DNA from 3 places in the Serratia sp. AR11 genome. Region 1 is predicted to be linked to each of the others. Evidence: riboswitches for the same ligand, from Rfam matches in the RefSeq annotation. Region 1 holds a riboswitch; each other region holds the start of a gene.

What was found. Region 1 has a riboswitch for thiamine pyrophosphate ahead of thiB (thiamine ABC transporter substrate binding subunit). Riboswitches for the same ligand answer to the same signal wherever they lie in the genome.
Region 2: linked by a shared signal. The riboswitch ahead of thiM (hydroxyethylthiazole kinase) and the one ahead of thiB (thiamine ABC transporter substrate binding subunit) in region 1 are both predicted to bind thiamine pyrophosphate.
Region 3: linked by a shared signal. The riboswitch ahead of tenA (thiaminase II) and the one ahead of thiB (thiamine ABC transporter substrate binding subunit) in region 1 are both predicted to bind thiamine pyrophosphate.

Annotation. Positions count from the first base shown of each region.
Region 1 is NZ_CM150739.1:721,087-729,115, forward strand. Features, by position in the region: gene thiQ (thiamine ABC transporter ATP-binding protein ThiQ) at 1-290, opposite strand, end outside; gene thiP (thiamine/thiamine pyrophosphate ABC transporter permease ThiP) at 277-1,884, opposite strand; gene thiB (thiamine ABC transporter substrate binding subunit) at 1,860-2,846, opposite strand; TPP riboswitch at 2,905-3,010, opposite strand; gene sgrR (HTH-type transcriptional regulator SgrR) at 3,048-4,709, opposite strand; gene sgrT (glucose uptake inhibitor SgrT) at 4,800-4,973, shown strand; gene ACSOSI_RS03390 (sugar efflux transporter) at 5,130-6,329, shown strand; gene ACSOSI_RS03395 (DASS family sodium-coupled anion symporter) at 6,471-7,943, shown strand; gene leuD (3-isopropylmalate dehydratase small subunit) at 7,993-8,029, opposite strand, start outside.
Region 2 is NZ_CM150739.1:4,058,797-4,066,825, reverse strand. Features, by position in the region: gene ACSOSI_RS19135 (winged helix-turn-helix transcriptional regulator) at 1-237, opposite strand, end outside; gene ACSOSI_RS19130 (MFS transporter) at 333-1,568, shown strand; gene ACSOSI_RS19125 (UTRA domain-containing protein) at 1,684-2,391, shown strand; gene ACSOSI_RS19120 (sugar phosphate isomerase/epimerase family protein) at 2,401-3,378, shown strand; gene ACSOSI_RS19115 (MFS transporter) at 3,486-4,751, shown strand; gene ACSOSI_RS19110 (GNAT family N-acetyltransferase) at 4,793-5,218, opposite strand; TPP riboswitch at 5,287-5,378, shown strand; gene thiM (hydroxyethylthiazole kinase) at 5,415-6,209, shown strand; gene thiD (bifunctional hydroxymethylpyrimidine kinase/phosphomethylpyrimidine kinase) at 6,206-7,006, shown strand; gene ACSOSI_RS19095 (inhibitor of vertebrate lysozyme family protein) at 7,093-7,551, shown strand; gene gutQ (arabinose-5-phosphate isomerase GutQ) at 7,637-8,029, opposite strand, start outside.
Region 3 is NZ_CM150739.1:3,542,925-3,550,953, forward strand. Features, by position in the region: gene ACSOSI_RS16740 (inositol monophosphatase family protein) at 1-390, shown strand, start outside; gene gap (type I glyceraldehyde-3-phosphate dehydrogenase) at 439-1,449, opposite strand; gene ACSOSI_RS16750 (GlxA family transcriptional regulator) at 1,529-2,503, opposite strand; gene ACSOSI_RS16755 (LLM class flavin-dependent oxidoreductase) at 2,581-3,603, opposite strand; TPP riboswitch at 3,774-3,876, shown strand; gene tenA (thiaminase II) at 3,939-4,619, shown strand; gene ACSOSI_RS16765 (ABC transporter ATP-binding protein) at 4,616-5,371, shown strand; gene ACSOSI_RS16770 (ABC transporter permease) at 5,368-6,135, shown strand; gene ACSOSI_RS16775 (ABC transporter substrate-binding protein) at 6,152-7,087, shown strand; gene opgB (phosphatidylglycerol--membrane-oligosaccharide glycerophosphotransferase) at 7,342-8,029, shown strand, end outside.

The sequences.
Region 1 (8,029 bases):
TCCAGACCCAGCCCGATATTCTGCTCTACCCTCAGGTGAGCAAACAGGTTGTTTTCCTGAAACAGCATTGAGACCGGGCGTTTGGCCGGTGGCGTGGCGGTGTGATCGCTGCCGTCGAGCCGCAACCTGCCGCTGGCAGCCGGCAGGAACCCGGCAATCAGGCTGAGCAGCGTGCTTTTGCCCGCGCCGCTGGGGCCAAGCACCGCAACACGTTCGCCAGGCGCAATGCGCAGGTCAAAGCGCATCGGCAGGTGTTCATACAGGTAGGTCAGTTTTTCAAGCTCTATCATGGCGGCCCGGTAAGCGTTCGATCAGGGTAAACAGCAGGAAGCATAACAGCAGCAACAACAGGGCGGTGACCGCGCCATCATTGCTGCGATAGGCACCGATCTGTTGATACAGGTAGTAAGGCAGAGTGCGGAAGTGCTCGTTGCCGAACAGGGCGACGACGCCGAAATCGCCAATCGACAGTACGCAGGCGAAGGCCAGCGCCTGGGCCAGTGGGCGGCGCAATGCTTTCAGTTCGATAAGCCGCAGTCGCTGCCAGCCGTGGATATCCAGCGACAGGCACAGTGGGTTGTAGCGTTCGGCCAGGTCGCGCATCGGGTTTTCCAGCACTTTCAGCGCGTAGGGCACCGCCATCAGTGCATTGGTGAGGATCACCAGCGCATACGGCGACTGCGGCAGCCCGACGGTGTCACTCAACAGCAGGAAGAAACCGGTCGCCAGCACGATGCCTGGCATTGCCAGGATCACCATGCCACTTAGCTCAAGTCGCTGGCCCCAGCGCAGCCGCTGTTGCAGCTTCAGCTCACGACTGCTCCACAGCAGCATCATGGTCAGTAGCACGCACAGTACGCCGGCACCGAGAGCAATGCGTAATGAGGTGAATAACGCCTGCCACAGCACAGGCTGTTGCAGCACGCTGACCAGGCTTTGGTTGGCACCGTCGGCAATCACCGCCAGCAGTGGGGGTAACAGCAGCAGCAGGGCGGCAGCGATCAGCAAAAAATCGCTGGTGCGGCGCCACAGGCTGTCTTCCGGATTACGCCAGATGTGGGCGTGAGTGTTGCCGACCGGCAATGCCTGGCTTAACCGCTGGCTGAGCACCACCAGCCCCAGGCAGCAGGCCAGTTGGATCAGCGCCAGCAGCGCGGCACGGCTGAGATCGTAGTCGTAGCTGAGCGCCTGGTAGATAGCCAATTCGATGGTGGTGGCCTGCGGCCCGCCGCCCAGTGACAATACGGTGGCGAAACTGGCAAAGCACAGCATAAAGATCAGCGCACCGCTCGGCAGGATCTGGCGGCGTAGTGCCGGCCATTCGACAAAGCGGAACTGCTGCCGCCCGCTCATGCCAAGCTGCGCAGCCAGTTGACGCTGTTCGACCGGAATGTTTTCCAGCGCCTGTAGCAGCAGGCGGGTCGCCAGCGGCAGGTTGAAGAACATATGGGCCAACAGAATGCCCTGCAGGCCATAGGGGGAGAAACTGTAGTTAATGCCGAGCCAACCGCATATCGCGGCCAGCCAGCCTTGTCGGCCATAAACACTGAGCAGACCGAACACCGCCACCAGTACCGGCAGCACCAGCGTCATGGCGCACAGCCGTAGCAGCAATTGGCGGCCAGGGAAACGGCGACGGAACAGCGATCGCGCCAGCAGGATAGCGGGCAGCACCGAGATCAGTGCCGACAGCAACGCCTGCCAGAAGGTGAAACGCACCACGTGCCACAGGTAGCTGTCCTGCCACAGACCCTGCCAGTCGCTTTCGGGCGCGTGTCGCCACAGCGAACCCATCGCCAGTACGGCGATGGTCAGGATCAGACCGGAAGCCAGCAGCCCCGGCCATAGCCAGCGTGGGATCAGTGGCTGACGGCGGTTTGCCATGCCCGGATCCAGTTGCCGCGTTGTTTGGCCACTTCTTCAGCGCTGTATTGCAACGCGGTCTGCGGTACGGTCATTTGCTCAAACCCGGCCGGTAGCTGGGTTTTGATCACCGGATACATCCAGTTGCCGGTGGGAATGCTGTTCTGGAACGCCGGGGTCACCATAAATTGCATAAACTGCTCTGCCAACTCCGGCTGTTTGCCGGCCTTGAGTTTGCCTGCCACCTCGACCTGCAGGTAGTGGCCTTCGCTGAAGTTAGCGGCGGCGTAGCTGTCTTTCTTTTCTTCAATCAGATGGTAGGCCGGAGAGGTGGTGTAGCTGAGTACCAGGTCGCCTTCGCCTTTCAGGAACAGGCCGTAAGCCTCACTCCAGCCCTTGGTCACGGTGACGGTTTTCTTTGCCAGCTTTTGCCAGGCTTCGGGAGCCTTGTCGCCATAGACTTTCTGCATCCACAACAGCAGGCCGAGGCCCGGCGTGCTGGTACGCGGATCTTCATAAATCACCTTCCAGTTCTGGTCACTGTCGACCAGTTCCTGCAGGCTTTTGGGCGGGTTCTTCAGTTTTTCTTTGTTGTAAACGAAGGCAAAGTAGCCGTAGTCATAAGGCACGAAGGTTTTATCCTGCCAGCCGCCGGGAACGCTCAGTTTGGTGCTGTCGACGTTGCTCGGCGCAAATAAACCGGTTTGTTGCGCGGCCTGCAGCAAATTGTTGTCCAGCCCCAACACCACATCGGCGGCGCTGTTTTTTCCTTCCATGCGCAGGCGGTTAAGCAGCGAAACGCCGTCTTCCAGCGCGACAAATTTCAGCTCACAGTCGCACTGGGCTTCAAAGGCTTTTTTGACCGCCGGGCCAGGGCCCCAGTCGGCAGCGAAAGAATCATAGGTGTAGACCGTCAGTACCGGTTTGGCGAACACCGGTGCGGCGCACAACAACAGTAATAAGGGCAGGCTTTTTTTGACCACTTTGCACTCCTGAAAATTTAGGGGGGCAAGGGTATCTGAGGGGGCGAGTGGCGGCTGCCGGTTCGCTGGGCTCAAATCCCTCCGCCGGTATTGACCGGATCAGGTTCGACGGGTTTGTTCTCAGCAAAATCGGCACGCCGCATTTTGCACCCCGTTGAGACGGCGTCATTGTAAAGACTAACGGGCGTCGGTGAAAGGCGCTTATGCTTCCGGCGGCGCAAACCAGGCGGATTTAAAATCAAACCAGCCCAGGGTATTCATCCGTACGCCGCGCATGCTGCGCTGGCCGTGCAATTGCAACCAGTGGTGGAACAGCGGGTGTAACTGATGATTGCTGACCAGGCGCTGGCAAAAATCGGCCAGCGGCAGGCTATTGGCGCGCCACAACGCGGCATCCTCAGCGAGATCTTCATTCATGCAGTGCTGCATCAGCGGCAGTTCATACAGGGTGGCGAACAGCGAGAACTCCAGCGGCAGATAGAAGTTGGCGCTGCCGAGCCACAGATCGCTGATGGCTTCGCCTTTATGCCAGGTGTCGTAATCCACGGCCTGGATCTTCAGCTTGATACCCTGCTGCGCCAGCAGGGGTTCGATCGCCAACTGAATGGCGTGGAACTCCGAGTGCTCGCTGTAGTAAGTCAACGTCAGCTCGGTCAACCCGTCCGGTTTGGGCAATTGTGCCAGTGCGCGGTTGTGATGCCAGCGCGGCAGAAGGCCGTAGGCCGGCGACCAATAGCGTTGATAGACCGGGCCGGCATTGCTCAGCAGCGCAATGGGGTTGATCAACTCGCACAGCCAACTGCGAATGGCCGGATCGGCCGCCAGTGGCGAACGCTGATCGAACAGCAGGAAATAACAGCCTTCTTCCAGCCGGCTTTCCAGTTCGTTTTTGCCGGTGTCGTCCGCCTGCAACTGGACGCCGGAATGTACCAGTTCTTCGGTCACTTCCGGCAGCACCCAGATATTCACCTCATCGATCAGCGCGCGGTAGCCAAAGTAATCGTCAAAGGCGTGGATTTTCATCTGGCTGCGGTGGTTGCGTACCACGCTATATGGCCCGGTGCCCACTGGGTGGCGCGAGAAGTCCGGCAGGCTTTGCCATTCGCGCGGCAAGATCATCGCGGGCACGCTGCCCAGCAGCCACGGCAGCCAGTAATCGGGACTGTGCAAATGCACGTCGATCACATAAGGCGTCGGTGAGGTCACGCGTTCGAGATGTGAAAACAGTGGCTGTGGCATCAAACGGGTAAGCGAGCTGATGACATCCTCCATTTCCAGCTCGCGGCCATGGTGAAAATGAATCGCCGGGCGGAGATAAAAACGCCAATGCAGCGGGGTCAAAGCTTGCCAGTGATGCGAAAGATCAGACTCCAGTTCCCCGTTTTCCTCGTTTATGCGCGTCAGGCCGCTGAAAATCTGCCGTGCCAGATGGGTTTCCGAACGCCGCAGCGCCGAACCGGGCAGCAGGTTATACAACTGGCGATAGTAGAGCACCCGCAGGATGTGTTTCCCCTGACGAAAGCTGCGTCCCAGTTGGGACAGCAACATTTGGCGCACCACGTTTTTATCGCCGACCAGTTGCACCAGTTGATCGATACGGTCTTGCTCCAGCAATTCCTCCGCCCGCTGCTGTTGCAGTGCCAGACCGGTGTAGTGAAAGGTGAGCCGTGAACGTTTGCCGCGCCCGGACTCGGCCTGCCAGGTTAACCAGCCCTGGTGCTGCATGGCACCCAGTAGCGAACGCACGTGGCGGCGCGAACAGCTGAGCACTTCGGCCAGCTCCTGCAGGGTGGTTTCGGTCGGCTCGCCGTGGCAGCGCTGCCACAGGCGAATGAACTGCTGTTGCAATCTGGAGGTGGACATAAAAGAGGAACGCTCCGGCATCAACCCATCAATTTATCTTTCCCTATATTACGCCGATAATTTTCCTCAATGAAAGGGGGAGGGCGACGGATGAAAGTTTTCTTGTCAAAACAGTTCTATCAGCGCTATTTCAGCGCGGTACGTCGCCAGCGGGCCGATTGGTTGGGGCTGGTGCCTGAGCAGGCGCGGCTGGAGATGCTGGCCCATCTGACCCAGTGGGACATCCACTCCATGACGGATAAGCAATACCGTGAGCATCTGTGAGGCTCGGGTAGAAAAAGTTTCTGAGTAATGGTGTTGTTCACCAGCCAGTGGGATCATACCCACTGGTTTTTTTATTCTCGGTCGCGGGGATATTCTTGCAATTTTGCCACCGTAGCCTAAGGTTCTGTCTTCCGCTTTAGGGTCAGGAACGAAGAGATGAAACGTCAGCGCTGGCTGCCACGCCGCTTTAATCCCGTCTTTGCCGCATTCCTGCTGATTGCCTTTCTTTCCGGCATTGCCGGCGCGCTTTTGGCGCCGACGCTGAGCCTGTTCCTGACCACCGAGGTTAAGGTGCGGCCGCTGTGGGTTGGCCTGTTCTATACCGTCAACGCTATTGTCGGCATCGCGGTCAGTTTCCTGTTGGCCAAGCGTTCGGATACGCGCGGCGATCGTCGCAAGTTGATTTTGCTGTGCTGCCTGATGGCGGTCGGTAACTGCCTGCTGTTTGCCTTTAACCGTGACTATCTGACGCTGATCACCGCCGGGGTATTGCTGTCGGCGATTGCCAATACCGCGATGCCGCAGATTTTTGCGCTGGCACGAGAATATGCAGACAGCTCGGCGCGCGAAGTGGTGATGTTCAGCTCGGTGATGCGCGCACAACTGTCGCTGGCCTGGGTGATTGGCCCGCCGCTGTCGTTTACGCTGGCGCTGAACTACGGGTTTACCTGGATGTTCATGATTGCCGCTGCGACCTTCGCGATTTGTGCATTGCTGGTATGGTTTACCCTGCCTTCGGTACCACGTGCGGAGCAAAGTAGTTCGGAGCTGAACGCTACTGCTTCGGTTCCGATTGCCCCCGTCAGCGCCTGGCGCAACCGCAATGTACGTCGTTTGTTTATTGCGTCGATGCTGATGTGGACCTGCAACACCATGTATATCATCGATATGCCGCTGTATATCACCGCCGATCTGGGCCTGCCGGAAAACCTTGCCGGGCTGCTGATGGGCACGGCCGCCGGGCTGGAGATCCCGGCCATGTTGCTGGCGGGTTACTACGTCAAAAGGTTCGGCAAACGCAATATGATGCTGTTCGCCGTGGCGGCCGGCATCCTGTTTTATGCAGGATTGGTGGTGTTTAAATTTAAGCTGGCGCTGATAGTATTACAGCTGTTCAACGCCATATTTATCGGCATCATCGCCGGTATTGGCATGCTCTATTTCCAGGACCTGATGCCGGGACGGCCAGGTGCGGCGACCACGCTGTTTACCAACAGTATTTCCACCGGGGTGATCCTGGCCGGGGTGCTGCAGGGGGCGCTGGTGGAAAACCTGGGGCACTATGCGGTTTACTGGTTGGCGACTATCCTGGCAGTCGTGGCGCTGTGGATGAGTGCCCGCGTGCGGGAAGTGTGAGCTTAAACGTCACCAACCTTGACGCATGTCATTGAGAACATTACGCCCGCCCCCCAAGCTGAACGGACCCGGAACGCGATAAGCGCGTTCCCGCCCATCTTGCTGCCAAGATGCCGATCCGTTTAGAAAAGTGGGTATGTTATGGATAAACTAACGCCGCTCAAGCCCGTTCCTTCTTTGTGTGCCGTCGCCGCTGCTTTACTCATCTGGTTTGTGATCCCGGTGCCTGAAGGCGTGGCACCCAATGCCTGGCATTTACTGGCGCTGTTTATCGGCACCATCATCGCCATCATCGGCAAAGCGATGCCGATTGGTGCCGTTTCGGTGGTGGCGATCGCGCTGGTGGCGGTAACCGGCGTCACCAACCCCGGCAAACCCGGTGCTGCGCTCAATGACGCGCTGAGCGGATTTTCCAACCAGTTGATCTGGCTGATTGGTTTTTCGATCATGATCTCACTCAGCCTGAACAAAACCGGGCTGGGGGCGCGTATCGGTTATTACTTCATCTCGCTGTTTGGTAAAAAGACTCTGGGGATCGCCTATGCGTTGACGCTGGCGGAAACTACCCTGGCGCCGGTGACCCCAAGTAATACCGCGCGTGGCGGCGGGATTATCCACCCGATCATGAAGTCGATTGCCGACAGCTTCGGCTCCAAACCCGAGCTCAATACCTCCGGCAAGATTGGCCGCTATCTGTCGCTGGTCAATTACAATATCAACCCGATCACTTCGGCGATGTTTATCACCGCTACCGCGCCGAACCCGTTGATCGTCAGCCTGATTGCCAAGGGCACTCATGGCAACTTCGAGCTGTCCTGGTCCATGTGGGCAGTGGCGGCATTGGTGCCTGGGCTGTGTTCGCTGATTGTCATGCCCTTGGTGATTTACCTGCTCTACCCGCCAGAGGTGAAAAGCACCCCGGACGCGCCGCGTTTTGCTCGTGAAAAGCTGCAGGCCCTGGGGCCGGTAACGCTGCCGGAGAAAATCACGCTGGCGGTGTTTGCCCTGCTGCTGGTGCTGTGGGCCGGTATTCCGGCGATGATCTTTGGACCTGCGCTGGCGGTTAACCCAACCACGGCGGCGCTGATTGGTCTGGCGGTGCTGCTGGCGACCGGGGTATTGAGCTGGGAAGATGTGCTCAAGCACAAGGGTGCCTGGGACACGGTGGTGTGGTTTTCCGCGTTGGTGATGATGGCCAGCTTCCTCGGCAAGTTGGGGCTGATTGGTTGGCTGTCGCAAACCGTGGGCAACGGTATTGATCATATGGGGATGAGTTGGGTTGGCGGCACCATCCTGTTGACCCTTATCTATCTGTATTCGCATTACTTCTTTGCCAGCACCACCGCGCATGTCACCGCCATGTTCGCCGCGTTCTTTGCCGCCGGGATTGCACTGGGTGCTCCGCCTGCGCTGCTGGGCTTGATCCTGGCGTTCTCTTCCTCGCTGATGATGTCGCTGACCCACTACGGTACCGGCACGGCACCGATTGTCTTTGGCTCCGGCTATGCGACCTTGGGTGAGTGGTGGAAAGCCGGTTTTGTGATGAGCGTGGTCAACCTGCTGATTTGGATATTGATTGGTGGGGCTTGGTGGAAGTGGCTGGGCTACTGGTAAGCGGTTATTGATAATAAAAAAACACCCGCCAGGTGGCGGGTGATTAATATCAGTTCAGGAAGGCGGGCTGCTGCGCCTCGTAGCGG
Region 2 (8,029 bases), 2.2 Mb from region 1:
TTCCTGATAGGCACTGCCGTCCGAAGCGGGGGCAATCTCCAAAATGCCGTGCGCCACCAGGGTACGTAGCCGGGTGGAGAGGATATTCTTCGCCATCCCCAGTCCCTTTTGAAACTCACTGAAGCGGCGCACGCCGTCGAAGGCATCGCGCACAATCAGCAGCGACCACCAGTCACCAATCACATCCAGCGTACGTGCCACCGGGCACTGTGCATCTTCCAGACTTTTACGTTTCATGGCTTTCCATTCCTGTAGCGATATCTGGTTGCATTATAAAACCTCTGTGCGTAAAGTTCATTGAGTTTAATAATGAAACCACATTGGAGCGAACGATGAGTGATAAAACGCTGGATCCGATTTGTGCCGCGCAGGGCGGAGCGCTGAGTCGCCTGCCTGCGTCGCTGGTGTTATTGCTGGCGGGAGCCAGTGCCTTTAGCGTGGCGAATGTGTATTACGCACAACCTTTACTGGACGCCATTGCTCAGGATTTTCATATCAGCCTGGCGTCGGTGGGCATGGTGATCACCGTCACGCAGTTAGGCTGCGCATTGGCATTGTTGCTGGTGGTGCCGTTGGGCGATCGGGTTAATCGTCACCGGCTGTTGGCGGTTCAGCAACTGCTGCTGATCACCGCACTTTGTGTGGTCGGTTGGGCGAACAGCAGCCTGCTATTACTGGTCGGCATGCTGCTGGTGGGGTTACTGGGTACCGCTATGACCCAGGGGTTGGTCGCCTTCGCCGCCACCTTGGCAGCGCCGCATGAGCGGGGACGGGTAGTGGGTGCCGCGCAAGGCGGGGTAGTTCTCGGGTTGTTATTGGCGCGCACGCTTTCCGGCGCAATGGCGGATATCGGCGGCTGGCGCGCGGTTTACTTTTTCTCTGCGGCGGTAACCCTGCTCCTGTTGCCGGTGCTTGCGCGTCTGTTGCCCGTCCCGCACACAGCGCCTTCAACACTCAGTTATCCGGCGCTGTTGCGATCAATGCTGACGTTGCTGTGGCGCGATCGCACGCTGCAGATCCGCGGCATGCTGGCGCTGCTGATGTTTGCGGCATTCAGCATTTTCTGGAGTGCCCTGGTTCTGCCACTCAGTCAGGCGCCGTTTAATTTTTCACATTCGGTGATTGGTGCCTTTGGTCTGGTGGGGGCGGTGGGTGCGCTGGCGGCGGTTCGTGCCGGACATCTGGCCGATCGCGGTCTGGGGCAGTTGGCAACCGGTATCTGTCTGTTGCTGTTGGTGCTGGCCTGGTTGCCGCTCGGCCTGCTGAGTTACGGGCTGGGATGGCTGATTATGGGCATTGTACTGCTCGATCTGGCCGGACAGGCCATTCACGTGTTGAATCAGAGTCTGATTTTCAGCGCTCATCCGCAGGCTCATAGCCGGTTAGTCGGCTGCTACATGCTGTTCTACGCGGTGGGTAGCGGGCTGGGTGCCTTTGCCAGTACCCACGTATTCGCTCTGGCGGGCTGGTACGGCGTGTGTTGGCTGGGGGCGAGCGTCAGCCTGGCGGCCTTGTTGTTCTGGGGGCTGACGCTGCGTGCCATGCCAGCCTCAAATGCGGCGCATTAGCGGCATCCTTTCGGTTCTGGGACAGGAGTCACATATAAAATTCAGTACCCCCATTGTTTGTCATAATTCACCGCGATACTGTTATGCAATCTGGTTTAAACCAACAAAGTGAGCTATGGAAAACAACTCTACCGTTGAACTGGCCAAGCAAAGGCTTAATGACTGGCTGAGTCAGGGCGCGATAGCCCCTGGCGACAAGCTTCCTTCGGAGCGAGAGCTGGGGGAATTGCTGAACATTAAACGCATGACGCTGCGTCAGGCGCTGCTGTTCCTGGAAAGTGAGTCGAGGATATTCCGTAAGGATCGTCGGGGTTGGTTTGCAGCATTGCCACGCTTTAACTACAACCCCAATTCGTCTACCAGCTTCAAACAGGCGGCCATTGAGCAGGGCCGTTCTCCCTCCTGGGGCTATATGACCAAGGAGCGGGTTTTGACGGCACCGGCGGCCATTTGCGATTTACTGCAGCTTAGTGAAGGGGCGGAGATCTACAAAATCTGTGGCTGGGGAGCGCTGGATAATCACATCGTGTTTTATCACGAAACCTTTATCAGTCCGCGGGTGGCACCCGACTTCATCGAACGCCTGGGTGAGAACTCGTTTGCCGATGTATGGGAAAACGCCTACGGAACCGCGACTCGCACCCATCATTTGGCTTTTAAACCGACCCGATTGTCCGGTGATGCCTGCAAGGTGATGGGCGGCAACGCCAGCACGCCGTCGATTCTGGTAGAGAAGCATCGTGCCGATGCCCAGCGCCGTATCGTGCAGGTGGATATCGAATACTGGCGCTTCGAGTCGGTGGATTTTTTCATTAACTTATAGGTGAACACCATGGATCGCTTAACGGCGGAGAAAGTTCTTCTGCGGGCGCAGAATTTGCCGCTTTATCTGCATGCCTACGCCTTTCATCTCAATATGCGCATGGAGAAAATCCTGCCTGAGGATCTGCTGACCATTGCTCATCAGCAGCAACTGCGCGGCGTGAAAGTGCATGTATTGGATGGGGAAAGTCAGGCGCTTTGCCACGCCGATGATGCCCGCCTTCGCAACTTTGGTGAGCAGGCACAGAGCTATGGGTTGGATATCCATATCGAAACCAGCGCTTCCGACTCGCAGACCATCGATCAGGCGGTGAACATTGCCCTTAAATCCGGTGCCAGTTCGGTGCGCTTCTATCCGCGCTATCAGGGGGCATTGCAGCAAGTGTTGGCGCGTATTGCCGAAGATATTCAGTACATCAAGCAGCGTTATCAGCACAGCGGTCTGAGCTTTACTTTGGAGCAGCACGAGGATCTTAAAAGTCATGAACTGGTTAGCCTGGTTCGGGCGGCAGATTTCCCGCAGCTTTCCCTGTTATTTGATTTCGCCAACATGATCAACGCCAATGAAGAGCCGCTGACGGCATTGGCGGTAATGGCTGAAGATATCACCCAGGTACATATCAAGGACGCACTGATCGTGCGTGAAGATCAGGGAATGGGGCACCGGGCCTGTATTTCCGGGCAGGGGGATTTGCCCTTCCGGGAATTGTTGCTGGGGCTAATTTGCCTGGGCGAAGAACGGCCGCAGGTTACCGCTTATGGGCTGGAGGAAGAAGTGGATTATTACGCGCCGCCATTTCGTTTTAACGGAGAGGGCGATAACCCGCATATTCCATGGCGGGAGATGAGTGAAACCGCGTTACCGGAACATGGGCTGGAGGAACGGCTTAAAAAAGAGGTTCAGGATGCATTAAATCAAATTCACCATGTTCGCACCATTACTGACAGTTTGATAAAGCAAGCCCGGGAGCTGCTAACCCCGGCATAATATAATAAATAAATTTATAAATAACACATTCTCAATGATGTGGAGAGACACTCGTCCCGTCACTGAGGTAACAACACCGCTTATTATTTAATGGCTGTGAGGGGATTATGCTGACTAAAAAAAGATGGGCACTATTTAGCTTGTTGGTCTTATGTGGCGGGACAATATATAAATTACCCTCCCTTAAGGATGCGTTTTATGTGCCGATGCAAGAATACTTTCACCTGAGTAACGGGGAAATTGGTAACGCCATGTCGGTCAACTCGATTGTGACCACCATTGGCTTCTTCTTGTCGATTTATTTCTCCGACCGTCTGCCGCGCCGCTTTACCATGTCGTTTTCACTGATTGCCACCGGCTTGCTTGGTATTTATCTGTCCAGCATGCCGGGTTACTGGGGCATTCTGTTTGTCTGGGCGTTGTTTGGGGTCACCTGTGACATGCTGAACTGGCCGGTACTGCTCAAATCGGTGAGTATGCTGGGGGATAATACCCAGCAGGGGCGGCTGTTCGGCTTTTTCGAAACCGGTCGTGGCGTGGTGGATACCGTGGTGGCGTTTTCCGCACTGGCGTTGTTTACCGCTTTTGGCAGCGGCTACCTTGGCTTCAAGGTTGGGATACTGTTTTATTCAGCGATCGCCATTATCGTCGGGATTATTATTCTGTTAGTGATGAAGGAAAGCCCGGAGGAGAAAACACCATCGAAAAGCGCATTGCCGGTTGATAAAAAACCGGGCATGAGCAGCGTATTAAAAAATAAAACGGTCTGGCTGATTGCCTTCAGCGTTTTCTGTGTTTATGCGGTGTATTGTGGGCTGACGTTCTTTATTCCTTTCCTGAGCCATGTCTATGCATTACCGATTGCACTGGTTGGGGCCTATGGGATCATTAATCAGTATTGCCTAAAAATGGTGGGTGGACCTATTGGCGGGTTGATTGCGGACAAAGTATTAAAATCCCCCAGCAAATATTTATTCTACACCTTTATTATCAGCGCCATTGCGCTGGCATTATTGATCCTATTGCCGCATGAGCAAATGCCGGTCTATCTGGGCATGGCCTGTACGCTGGGATTTGGTGCGGTGGTCTTTACCCAACGTGCAGTGTTCTTCGCACCGATCGGTGAGGCGGGGATTGATGAGGAACACACCGGTGCGGCGATGGCGCTAGGCAGTTTTATCGGTTACGCCCCGGCGATGTTTTGCTTCAGCCTGTACGGCCATATTCTCGATGCCTTCCCCGGACTAACCGGCTACAAGATTGTCTTCGGCCTGATGGGCATGTTTGCCTGCGCCGGGATCATCGTGTCAGGGTTGTTGGTTAGAAATATCCGCGCACGCGGCAAATTGACCCCGGCGGTTTCTGCCGCCTGATTTGAGGACTATGGATGGGCACGGTACAGCATGCCGTGCCCTTACTTGGTCGGCGAGTGCATCAGGTAATAGTCTTCCGCGCCGTCATTGCCGGTGGCGATCGTCCGCCAGCCGTGTTTATGGTAAAACGCCAGCGCCTTCTCATTCTTGACCAGACATTTCAGCGAGCCGGTGGCGGTAAACGTCTGCTCCGCTGCCTGCAACAGCGCGCTGCCGACGCCCAGGGGCGGCAGGTGAGGGTCGACATACAGATTGTGAATAAAGTTATCCTGACGATAAATCGAGACAAACCCCAGTCGCTTTCCCCTTTCTTCCGCCACCCAAATATCCTCGCCCAGTGTCGAACGATCGAAATCTTCCAGTCGGTAATCTTCGGTATCACGCCAGGGGAACGCTGCTTTGCGCGATGCCAGATACAGGGTGCGCAGGAACGGACGGTCGGCTTCCTGGTATTTTCTTATTTGCATGGCGTCTCCTTTTTATTTTTTGACACTATAGCGCGATTGACCTCACCGGCGGCAACCCCAATAATGGCCGTCTTGACTCGGGGTGCCTCTAGGGGCTGAGATTTTACCCGTATTACCTGATCTGGATTATGCCAGCGTAGGGAAGTCTCGGTGCCCCCACCGGTACCCGCCTTCTTGAACGCCGGTTGGGAGGAATATGTTCACTCGACCTGATGCTTTACCCGGCGCTCACGCCGCGGCTTGTTTGACCCAATTTAAACGCCAATCCCCCTTGATTCATTGCCTGACCAACGAAGTGGTGCAGGAACTGACGGCTAACGTGTTGCTGGCGCTCGGCGCTTCCCCTGCGATGGTGGTGGAACCGACCGAAGCGGCACAGTTCAGCCGGCTGGCGGATGCTTTGCTGGTCAATATTGGCACCCTCAATGCCTCGCGGGCCGAATCCATGCTGGCAGCGGTAGAGGCCGCCAATGCGGCGGGCACCCCCTGGACGCTGGATCCGGTCGCCGTCGGCGGGCTGGTGTATCGCACTGCATTTGCCCAGCGTTTGCTGGGGGAAAAGCCGGCGGCGATCCGCGGCAATGCCTCTGAGATCATGGCGCTGAGTGGCTTGCAGGCGAACGGTCGCGGCGTCGACAGCGCTGACGATTCACTGGCGGCGTTACCGGCGGCGCGTGAACTGGCGCGGCTCAGCGGGGCGATAGTGGCAGTGACCGGCGTGGTGGATTACATCACCGATGGCCAGCGTGACTGGGCGGTCGCCGGAGGGGACGTGCTGATGACGCGAGTGGTGGGCACCGGTTGTGCGCTTTCGGCCGTGGTGGCGGCATTCTGCAGCCTGCCGGGCGATCGGCTGGACAACGTAGCCACCGCCTGCCGGGTGATGTCACTTTGCGGTGAGCGGGCGACGCGTGGCGCGGCTGGGCCGGGCAGTTTCACCCCGGCGTTTCTCGATGCTCTTTACCAACTGCGTCCGGAGGATCTGCAATGAAACGGATTAACGCGTTGACCATCGCCGGGACCGATCCGAGCGGTGGGGCCGGTATCCAGGCCGACCTGAAAGCCTTCTCCGCGCTAGGGGCCTATGGCGCCTCCGTGATCACCGCGCTGGTGGCACAAAACACCCGCGGCGTGCAGTCGGTGTATAACATCGAGCCGGCTTTTGTCGCCGCTCAACTTGATTCCGTGTTCAGCGATCTGCGTATCGACAGCACCAAGATTGGCATGCTGGCCAACGCCGACATTGTGCAGGCGGTGGCGGAGCGTTTACGTCACTATCAGCCGTCGTTTGTGGTGCTGGATACGGTGATGCTGGCGAAAAGCGGTGATCCTTTGCTGGCACCGGAGGCGGTGGAGTCGATTCGCCGCGAACTGTTGCCGCTGGTGTCGATCATCACGCCGAACCTGCCGGAAGCTGCGGCCCTGCTGGAATGTGCCCCGGCGGAAAACGAAAGCCAGATGCGTGAACAGGGGCGGGCACTGTTGGCGATGGGCTGCCAGGCGGTACTGATGAAGGGCGGCCATCTCAGCGAAAGTGAAAGCCCGGACTGGCTGTTCAGTGTGGGGCAGGAGCAACGCTTTACTGCACCCCGCGTAGCGACCCGCCATACGCACGGCACCGGCTGCACGCTGTCTGCTGCATTGGCCGCGCTGCGTCCGCGCCACGACGACTGGGCAGGTACGGTCGCTGCCGCCAAGGATTATCTGCAAAAAGCCTTGCAGCAGGCCGATACGCTGGAAGTGGGGCACGGCATCGGGCCGGTGCATCATTTTCACGCCTGGTGGTGAGTCAACTTTTTAGCCGTGCTGTGGTCTGACTAGATTCAGGCCCGGTTTTGGCCGGGTGCGATCGAATTCAATCAAGGGAGAAGGCCATGACAGGACAAAACGCACTTCGCGGCGCCATCTTCGGCGCGTTACTCAGCTTCAGCGTGGGCAGCCTCGCCCAACAGATTGTCACCACTTCGGACGTGATCCAGCAGCCGGGCTATCAGACCAGTTGGCAGAACATGGTGAAGGGGCAGGCCCGTTTACCGGGCTGGGCGCGCAAAGGGGTAGGGACTTCAACCCCGGCGCAAAGCCTGAGCTGGAAGGGCCAGGATTATTTGGTGGGCAATGTGTGCAAGCCCCACGACTGTGCCAACAACTTTATGATGGTGGCGTTTAAAGAAGATAAGTCGCAGGCCTGGGCGGTGCGCGTTGAAGTGGCGAACAAGCCGGAAGCGGTTGATCATCCGAAGAAATACGCCAAATACCAATGGCTGGGCAAGCCGGATGAGGACATGAAGGCGCTGCTGAAACAACAGTTTGAGAATAATCCGGACTGGAAATAAGTGGGCTTTAGCGTCGTACGAATCCCCTCACCCTAACCCTCTCCCAAAGGAGAGGGTACAAACGGGCAAGCATTAGTTAATGCGGTCAGCCGATACCGGCCTGATGCAGGTCGTGCAGGTTGATCGCGCCCACCAGTACGCCATCTAGGTTGACCACCGGCGCGGCGCTAATGTGCTGTTCGTGCAATGCTTCCAGTGCTTCTCCGGCGCGCCATTGTTCCGGCAAACGGTAGCCGGGCCGGGTGATCGCCGGGCTTAATGCATCCTGCAGGCTATTGCCTTTCACCAGCCAGCGACGCAGGTCGCCGTCGGTAAACACCCCCACTACTTTCTGCTGTGCGTCGCACACTGGCACCAGTCCCAACCCGGTACGGCTCAGTTCCAGCATCGCTTCCATCACGTTGGCATTTTCACTGACCTGCGGCAGGCGATCGCCAGTGCGCATCAGGTGATGTACCCGGTTCAGCAGGCGTGCGCC
Region 3 (8,029 bases), 2.7 Mb from region 1:
GGTGCAGGTGCCACGCTTAATGGCAAACCGCTGCGGGTGGATCCACAGCGCACCATGCAAAACCACGTCACCGGTTTTGGTGCCAACAGCTATGTAACGCCCGAGCGCGTTGGCGAAATAGCTGCCGCGATCACCGCCGTGGGCGGCAATTTCTTCCGTAACGGTTCCGGTGCCATGATGCTGGCCTGGGTCGCCGCAGGAAGACTGGTGGGTTATTACGAGCCTTATATGCACGCCTGGGATTGTCTGGCAGGTTACTGCCTGGTTAATGAAGCCGGTGGCTGGACCCATCCGTTTAATACCGACGGGGAACATCTGCTGCGCGGCGGGCCGGTGCTGGCGGTCGCGCCAGGGGCCAAACAAGATTTAATGCAGATCGCGCAACTGTAATTTGACCGGGTTCACTATAGGGGCGCCGCATGCAGCGCCCCTACTCTTTTACAAACCGCGTTTTTCCATCAGAACCGCCAGATCCACCAGCCGGTTAGAGAAGCCCCACTCGTTGTCGTACCAGGCGAGGATCTTGACCAAATTACCGCCAATCACCAGCGTGGAAAGCCCATCAATCACCGACGAACGCGGGTCGCCTCTATAATCACTGGACACCAAAGGCTCATCGCTGTAGCCAAGAATATCCTTGAGAGGACCGGATTCGGCGGCCTGGCGGAAAGCCGCGTTGATCTCTTCGGCCGTCACTTCACGTTTCAGCGTGACCGTTAAGTCCACGATAGACACTACCGGTACCGGCACCCGCAGCGAGTAACCGGTCAGGCGACCGTCCAGCTCCGGGATCACCTTGCCGAGCGCTTTAGCGGCGCCGCTGGAATAAGGCACAATCGACTCCGCTGCGGCACGGGCACCGCGCAGGTCTTTTTCCGGTTGGTCATGCAGTGCCTGGCTATTGGTGTAGGCATGGGTGGTATTCATCAAACCGTATTCAATACCGAATGCCTGATGCAATACCTGGGCGGCAGGGGCCAGGCCATTAGTGGTACAACTGCCGTTGCTGACCACAAAATGTTTGGCCGGATCGTATTGCTGATGGTTAACGCCCAGCACCAGCGTAATATCATCGTCCTTGCCCGGTGCCGAGATAATGACTCGCTTGGCACCGCCTTGGGTGATGTGCACTTCGGCCTTGGCTTTGTCGGTGAAGAAGCCCGTCGCCTCAATCACCACCTCAACACCCACGCTGCTCCATGGGATAGCAGCCGGATCTCTTTCGGAGAAAACATGAATCGGCCGACCATCGAGCAGCAACTGGTTCTCACCGGCTTCGACGCTGGCTGCCAGAGTGCCTGAAAGCGAATCGTATTTCAGCAGGTGCGCCAGGGTTTTGCTGTCGGTCAAATCATTGATTGCCACAACCTGAAAGTCGCTGCGACCTAACGCTGCGCGCAACACGTTCCTGCCGATCCTGCCGAATCCATTAATGCCTACTTTGACCATGATCTACTCCTTCATTATTGGCTCTGTCACCAATCTAAACCGGAGAGGTCAGTGTCGTAAATGACGTTTGCAGATCAATTTAGGCCAACATGCGGGAATGAAAACGCTCGCGATATTCGGTAGGTGAGAGTTGCAAATGCCGCTCAAAAACGCGCCGCAGATTGAGGCCATTGCCAAACCCGCAACTGATGGCGATTTGCTCAATACCTTCCGCACTCTGCTCCAGGCGTTGCCGGGCCAGATATAAACGCCCTTCTTCAACAAATTTGGCGGGGGAAATACCGGTTTCACGCGTGAACACCCGGGTAAAGTTACGCGGACTCATGGCAACCCGTTCCGCCAACTGCTCAACGGAAAGGTCTGCGGCCAGATTCTCCAGGATCCACGACTGAAGATCGCGGATTGGGCCAGGGGTTTTAGCCTGATTTAAAGGGTAACGGCTGAACTGCGCCTGACCGCCAGGCCGACGCAGGAACATCACCAGATCTTGCGCCACTTCACGCGCCTGAACAAAACCGTAATCGTCCTCCACCAGCGCCAGGGTGAGATCGAAGCCGGAACTGACCCCGCCCGAAGTCCAGACGGAACCATCCTGCACGTACAACGGCCCATTTTCGACCTGCACTTTTGGGAAACGAGTCTGCAAGGTTTCCAGCAATCGCCAATGGGTGGTCGCCCGGCGTCCATCCAGCAAACCGGCTTCGGCCAGCAACAACGCCCCACCGCAAACCGACGCAATACGCCGCGCCTTGGGTGCGGCACGCCGTAGCCAGTCGACAACATAAGCACTCTCTTCCTCGGTCGCGCCTTTTCCGGTCACTATGATGGTGTCGCGTTCCTGCTCTGGGTCGAGATCTGAAAGACGATGATCGGCCAACAGATTCAAGCCGGACGACCCATGTACCACCCGGTGAGATTGGGTGGTGACGATCGCCATCTGGTAGAGCGGAGCGTCGTTGGGCCTCAAGCGGTTGGCTTGCATCAGGATGTCGGCGATGCCTGCCGACTCGAATAACATGCCCCCTTCGGGGACGATAATCAGAAAGGTATGCATGTCCTTAAAATACAAAATGAGCAAAATAAGTCAAGCCCGCCACCGGAGAGGCTGGCGGGCTTTCAGTGCGCGACTTATCAGCGCCAGTCCAGCGCCGGTGCAATATGCTTCAGGATCGACTCAATCACATGGGCGTTATACTCAACGCCCAACTGGTTTGGCACCGTCAGCAGCAAGGTATCCGCTTCGGCAATGGCTTCGTCCTGCGCCAGCTGTTTGATCAGCAGCTCTGGCTCGGCGGCATAACTACGGCCGAATATCGCCCGGGTCTGATCGCCGATATAGCCCACCTGATCGCCCTCCTGCCCGCTATTGCCGAAGTAACTGCGGTCCTGCTGGTTCATCAGCGCAAAAATGCTGCGGCTGACCGACACACGCGGCTCTCGTTTATGCCCTGCCAACTTCCAGGCCTCGCGGTAAGCGCGGATCTGTTTGGCCTGCTGCACGTGAAACGGCTCGCCGGTTTCGTCGTTTTTCAGCGTCGAGCTTTGCAGGTTCATCCCCAGCTTCGCGGCCCAAACTGCCGTAGCGTCTGAGCTGGCACCCCACCAGATGCGATCCCGCAGCCCGGCAGAGAAGGGTTCAACGCGCAGCAGGCCGGGAGGATTAGGGAACATCGGCTGCGGGCTGGGTTCGGCAAAGCCTTCACCGCGCAGCGCGTCCAGCAGCACTTCGGTGTGGCGGCGGGCCATATCGGCTTCGGTCTCGCCGTCCGCAGGCGTGTAACCAAAGTAACGCCAGCCATCAATCACCTGCTCGGGAGAACCGCGGCTGATGCCAAGCTGCAAGCGTCCACCTGAAATCAGGTCGGCGGCTCCGGCGTCTTCAACCATATACAGCGGGTTTTCATAGCGCATGTCGATCACGCCGGTACCAATCTCAATACGCTGGGTTTTGGCACCGATGGCAGCCAACAGCGGGAATGGCGAGCCAAGCTGGCGTGCAAAGTGATGCACGCGGAAATAGGCCCCATCCGCCCCCAGCTCTTCTGCCGCGACGGCCAGGTCGATCGATTGCAGCAACGCATCGCCGGCCGAACGGGTGCCCGACTGTGACGAAGGCGTCCAGTGGCCAAAAGAGAGAAATCCAATTTTCTTCATGGGTGGTGTCCTTAGGTTCAATTATGACCGGATTACAGTGACAAATATGCCCCCTGTCAGGCCAGAAAAATTGTCTTCGACCGCACTAAACGAACCGTTTTTGGCAGAGAAAATCCTCCAGGCTTCCCCCCGCCCAAACATTGTAATCAAAAAGTAAATATCGTATAACAGGCTCCTCCGAGGGGTGTCCTGTAATGGGCTGAGATGGCGCAAGCCGAACCCTTTGAACCTGATCTGGGTCATGCCAGCGAAGGGACGGGTCGGCAATAACGCTATCAGTCATTGCCTGTTCATACCTCAGCGCGCCCGGATCTCCACTCACTTTTGGAGGTCCCATGTTTACTCCCCAATTCGACGACGGTCTCTACGGCCAACTGCGCCTGCGCGCCGGTAGCCACTGGCAGGACTATGTCGCTCACCCCTTTATTCAGCAACTGGCCGCCGGTACGCTACCCGAACCTGCTTTCCGCCGCTATCTGACCCAGGACTATCTGTTCCTGATCCACTTTGCCCGCGCCTACGCCCTGCTGGTCAGCAAACTGCGCACCCTGCCGGAGATGCGCACGGCCACCGCCTCGCTCAATGCGATTGTCGCCGAGCTGCCTTTGCATCTGGCCTATTGCGCCGACTGGGGCCTCAGCGAGCCGCAGATTGCCGCCGAGCCAGAAGCCGCAGAAACCCTCAATTACACCCGTTATGTACTCGATATCGGCCACTCCGGGGACGCTCTCGACCTGCTGGCGGCGCTGTTGCCCTGCGTCGCCGGCTATGCCGAGATTGGCCTGCGGCTGCTGGGCGACCCTGCCACGGTGATGGAGGGCAACCCTTACGCCTCGTGGATCCGCAACTATGGCGATCCGGGCTATCTGACCGGGGTGCAGGCCGCTATCGATCTGCTGGAAAACGTCGGCCGTCAGCGCGGTGCAGAAAGCCGCCTGGGCGAACTGTCAGAGATTTTCACCACCGCCACCCGGCTGGAATCTGCCTTCTGGCAAATGGGGCTGAATGCCCAATGAGTATAGGCAACGCGCAACACCATGGCGTTCGGCCGGGTATTCAGGTGCGGGATTTAACCCTGCGCTTTGGTCAGCAGGTGATTTTTGAGCGGCTGAGCTTCGATATCGCAGGCGGCAGTTTTGTTGCCCTGCTCGGCGCCAGCGGCGCGGGGAAAACCAGCCTGTTGAAGATTATTGCCGGGCTGGAAAAACCCACCTCCGGTTCGGTGACCGGCAGTGACGGCCTGCCGATTGCCGGGCGCATCGCTTATATGGGGCAAAAGGATTTGCTCTATCCGTGGCTGACCATTGACCAGAACATCAGCCTCGGCGCGCGGCTGCGCGGTGAAAAGGTCGATTGCGCTTGGGCGGAACACCTGCGGGAACGCGTGGGGCTGAGCGGTTATGGCAATGCCTTGCCTGCTGCGCTGTCCGGTGGCATGCGTCAGCGCACCGCCATCGCCCGTACCCTGTATGAACGCCAGCCGATTGTGCTGATGGATGAGCCTTTCTCGGCGCTGGACACCATTACCCGCGCCATGATCCAGCAACTGGCCGCCGAACTGCTGGCGCAGCACACCGTATTGCTGATTACCCACGACCCAATGGAAGCCTGCCGTCTCAGCCATCACCTGCTGGTACTGTCCCGCTATCCCGCCGGTATTGACGATAGCCATGTTATCGAAGGTTTGCCGCCGCGCGCACCGGACGATCCTCATCTGCTGAAAAGCCAGAGCGAGCTGTTGTTGCAACTGGTGAGGGCCGCCGGATGAAACCACAGATTGAAAGCCGTCTGTCGCGGATGCGCCGCAGCCTGACGGTGTTTGCCGGCCTGCTATTGCTGTGGGGACTGGTCACTCTGGGTGATATTCCGGCTTTTCTGCTGCCTTCACCCACCTCAGTCGCGCAGGCGCTGTGGAACGACCGGGCTTACCTCGGTTACCACACGCTGATCACCGCCGCCGAGATCGCCTGCGGCCTGCTGGCCGGGGTGTTGCTTGGTGCCGTACTGGCGCTGTGCATGATTTATTCCCCACGGCTGCAACGCTGGCTAATGCCGCTGGTGCTAACCAGTCAGGCTATCCCGGTGTTTGCACTGGCCCCGCTGTTGGTGCTGTGGTTCGGTTTTGGCATGAGCGCCAAGGTGGTGATGGCCGTGTTGGTGATCTTCTTCCCGGTCACTTCAGCCTTCTTCGACGGACTGCGCCGGGTCAATAACGATTATCTCGATCTGGCCCGCACCCTGCGCGCTTCTCCCTGGGCGCAACTGCGGCATGTGCGGCTGATGGCGGCACTGCCGGCCTTTGGCTCCGGGCTGCGCATGGCCGCCGCCGTCGCCCCGATCGGCGCGATCATCGGCGAATGGGTCGGCTCGGCGGAAGGTTTGGGTTACGTAATGCTGAACGCCAACGCGCGCATGCAGACCGACGTCTGTTTTGCCGCGCTGTTTATTCTGGTGCTGATGACCGTCCTGCTTTGGGTGACGGTGGACGCGCTGCTGCTGCGCCTGATCGACTGGGCGCCGGAAAATGACTGATAACAAGGGATCCACAATGATTAATAAAACCCTCTGCGGACTGATGCTCTGCACCACGCTGGCCGGGCAAGCTACCGCCGCAGAAAAACTGACGCTGGTGCTCGACTGGTATATCAACCCCGATCACGCGCCGATTATGGTGGCCGAGCAGATCGGTGCCTTCAAGGCCGAAGGCCTGGACATCAAGATTGTGCCGCCTTCCGATCCGGCGCTACCACCACGGTTGGTGGCGGCAAAACAGGCCGATCTGGCCATCACCTATCAGCCGCAGCTGCATTTCTTTGCCGATCAGGGCCTGCCGCTGATGCGCGTGGGTACCCTGATTAATTCACCGCTCAATACCGTGATTACGCTGGATAAAAGCATTACCACCCCGGCAGGGCTGAAGGGCAAAAAAATCGGTTACTCGGTCAGCGGCATCGAACAGGCCACGCTGGCAACCATGTTCAAGCATGAACACCTCAACCCTGACGACGGTAAGTTGATTAACGTAAATTTCCAACTGACCAGCGCCCTGCTGGCAGGTCAGGTTGATGCGGTGATTGGCGGATATCGTAATATCGAAGCGCTGGAGCTAAAGTTGCAGGGCAAGGATCCGGTGGTGTTTAACGTGGAAGACTACGGCGTGCCAGCCTACGACGAACTGATTATCGTCGCCAATCGCGACGCGGTGGGCGAGCCGAAAATCAAGAAATTCCTCACGGCGCTGAAAAAAGGCAACGATTACCTGCAGGCTCACCCACAGGAAAGCTGGCTGGCGTTCGCCAAGGCCCACCCGGAACTCAATACCGAGTTGAACAAACAGGCCTGGCAGGCCAGCCTGCCGCTGTTCGCCCGCGATCCGGCCAGGCTGGATAAAGCGCGCTATCAGGCCTATGAACAGTTCCTGTTCGACAATAAGCTGATCAAAAAAATCACTCCGGTAGAGCAGTATGCGGTGGAGTTGCCTTAAAGGGCGCGTTGGTCTGTTTGCCCTCTCCCCAAGGAGAGGGCCTATTTTGCGCTCTGCTGCTCTCAGACGTGATTAGTGTCACAGTAATGTCACAAAAAACGCCAATCGCACTCTGCCGCGGCGAGGCAATGCAAACACGCATTGACCCTGGTGCTTTCAATGCGCTATACCCTTCCTCTTTCGCGCTGTGCGCGGCTCAATAGCGTTTGTCAGAGCAGTTAAGATTTTCTTTTTAATCAGACAGGGTACGGTGGATGGTTTCAGCATTAATTTCGTTTGCACTTTTTTTAGCCTCAATTCTCATCTACCGGACCCGAGCCGCCGCCAACCGCTGGTGGCTGGCCGCCCTGCTGACGCTGTTGGGCAGCTATCTGATCCTTAACGTGGTGCTGATCGCCAGTAACTACTTTACCGGCGATGGCATTACCGATGCGGTGCTCTACACCCTCACCAGCAGCCTGAAGGGTGCCGGCGTTGGCAAATACCTGCTGCCGTTTATCGGCCTGTTGGCGGTGCTGGCACTGATCTTCAGCGTGCTGACCTGGAGCCTGGTGCGGCGCAAGGCAAAAAGCAGCAGCGTGGTTTATAGCGTGCTCGCCGTGCTGCTGGCGCTGTTTTCCGTCGGCACCACCCCGGCCTTTCAGGATATCTCCCTGCTGGTCAGAAGCCAGATTAGCGGTGACACCGCCGACTTTGATACCTATTACAAAGCGCCGAAAAAGAGCATGCAGGGTAAAGCGCCGAACCTGGTGTATATCTATGCCGAAAGCCTGGAAAGAACCTATCTGGATGCAGATCTCTTCCCCGGCCTGACCGACGAACTGAACCAGCACCGCGCAAACAGTATCGATTTCAGCAATACCCAACAGCTGCCCGGCACCGGCTATACCATTGCCGGTATGGTGTCTTCGCAGTGCGGGATCCCGCTGTTTGCCCCCTTTG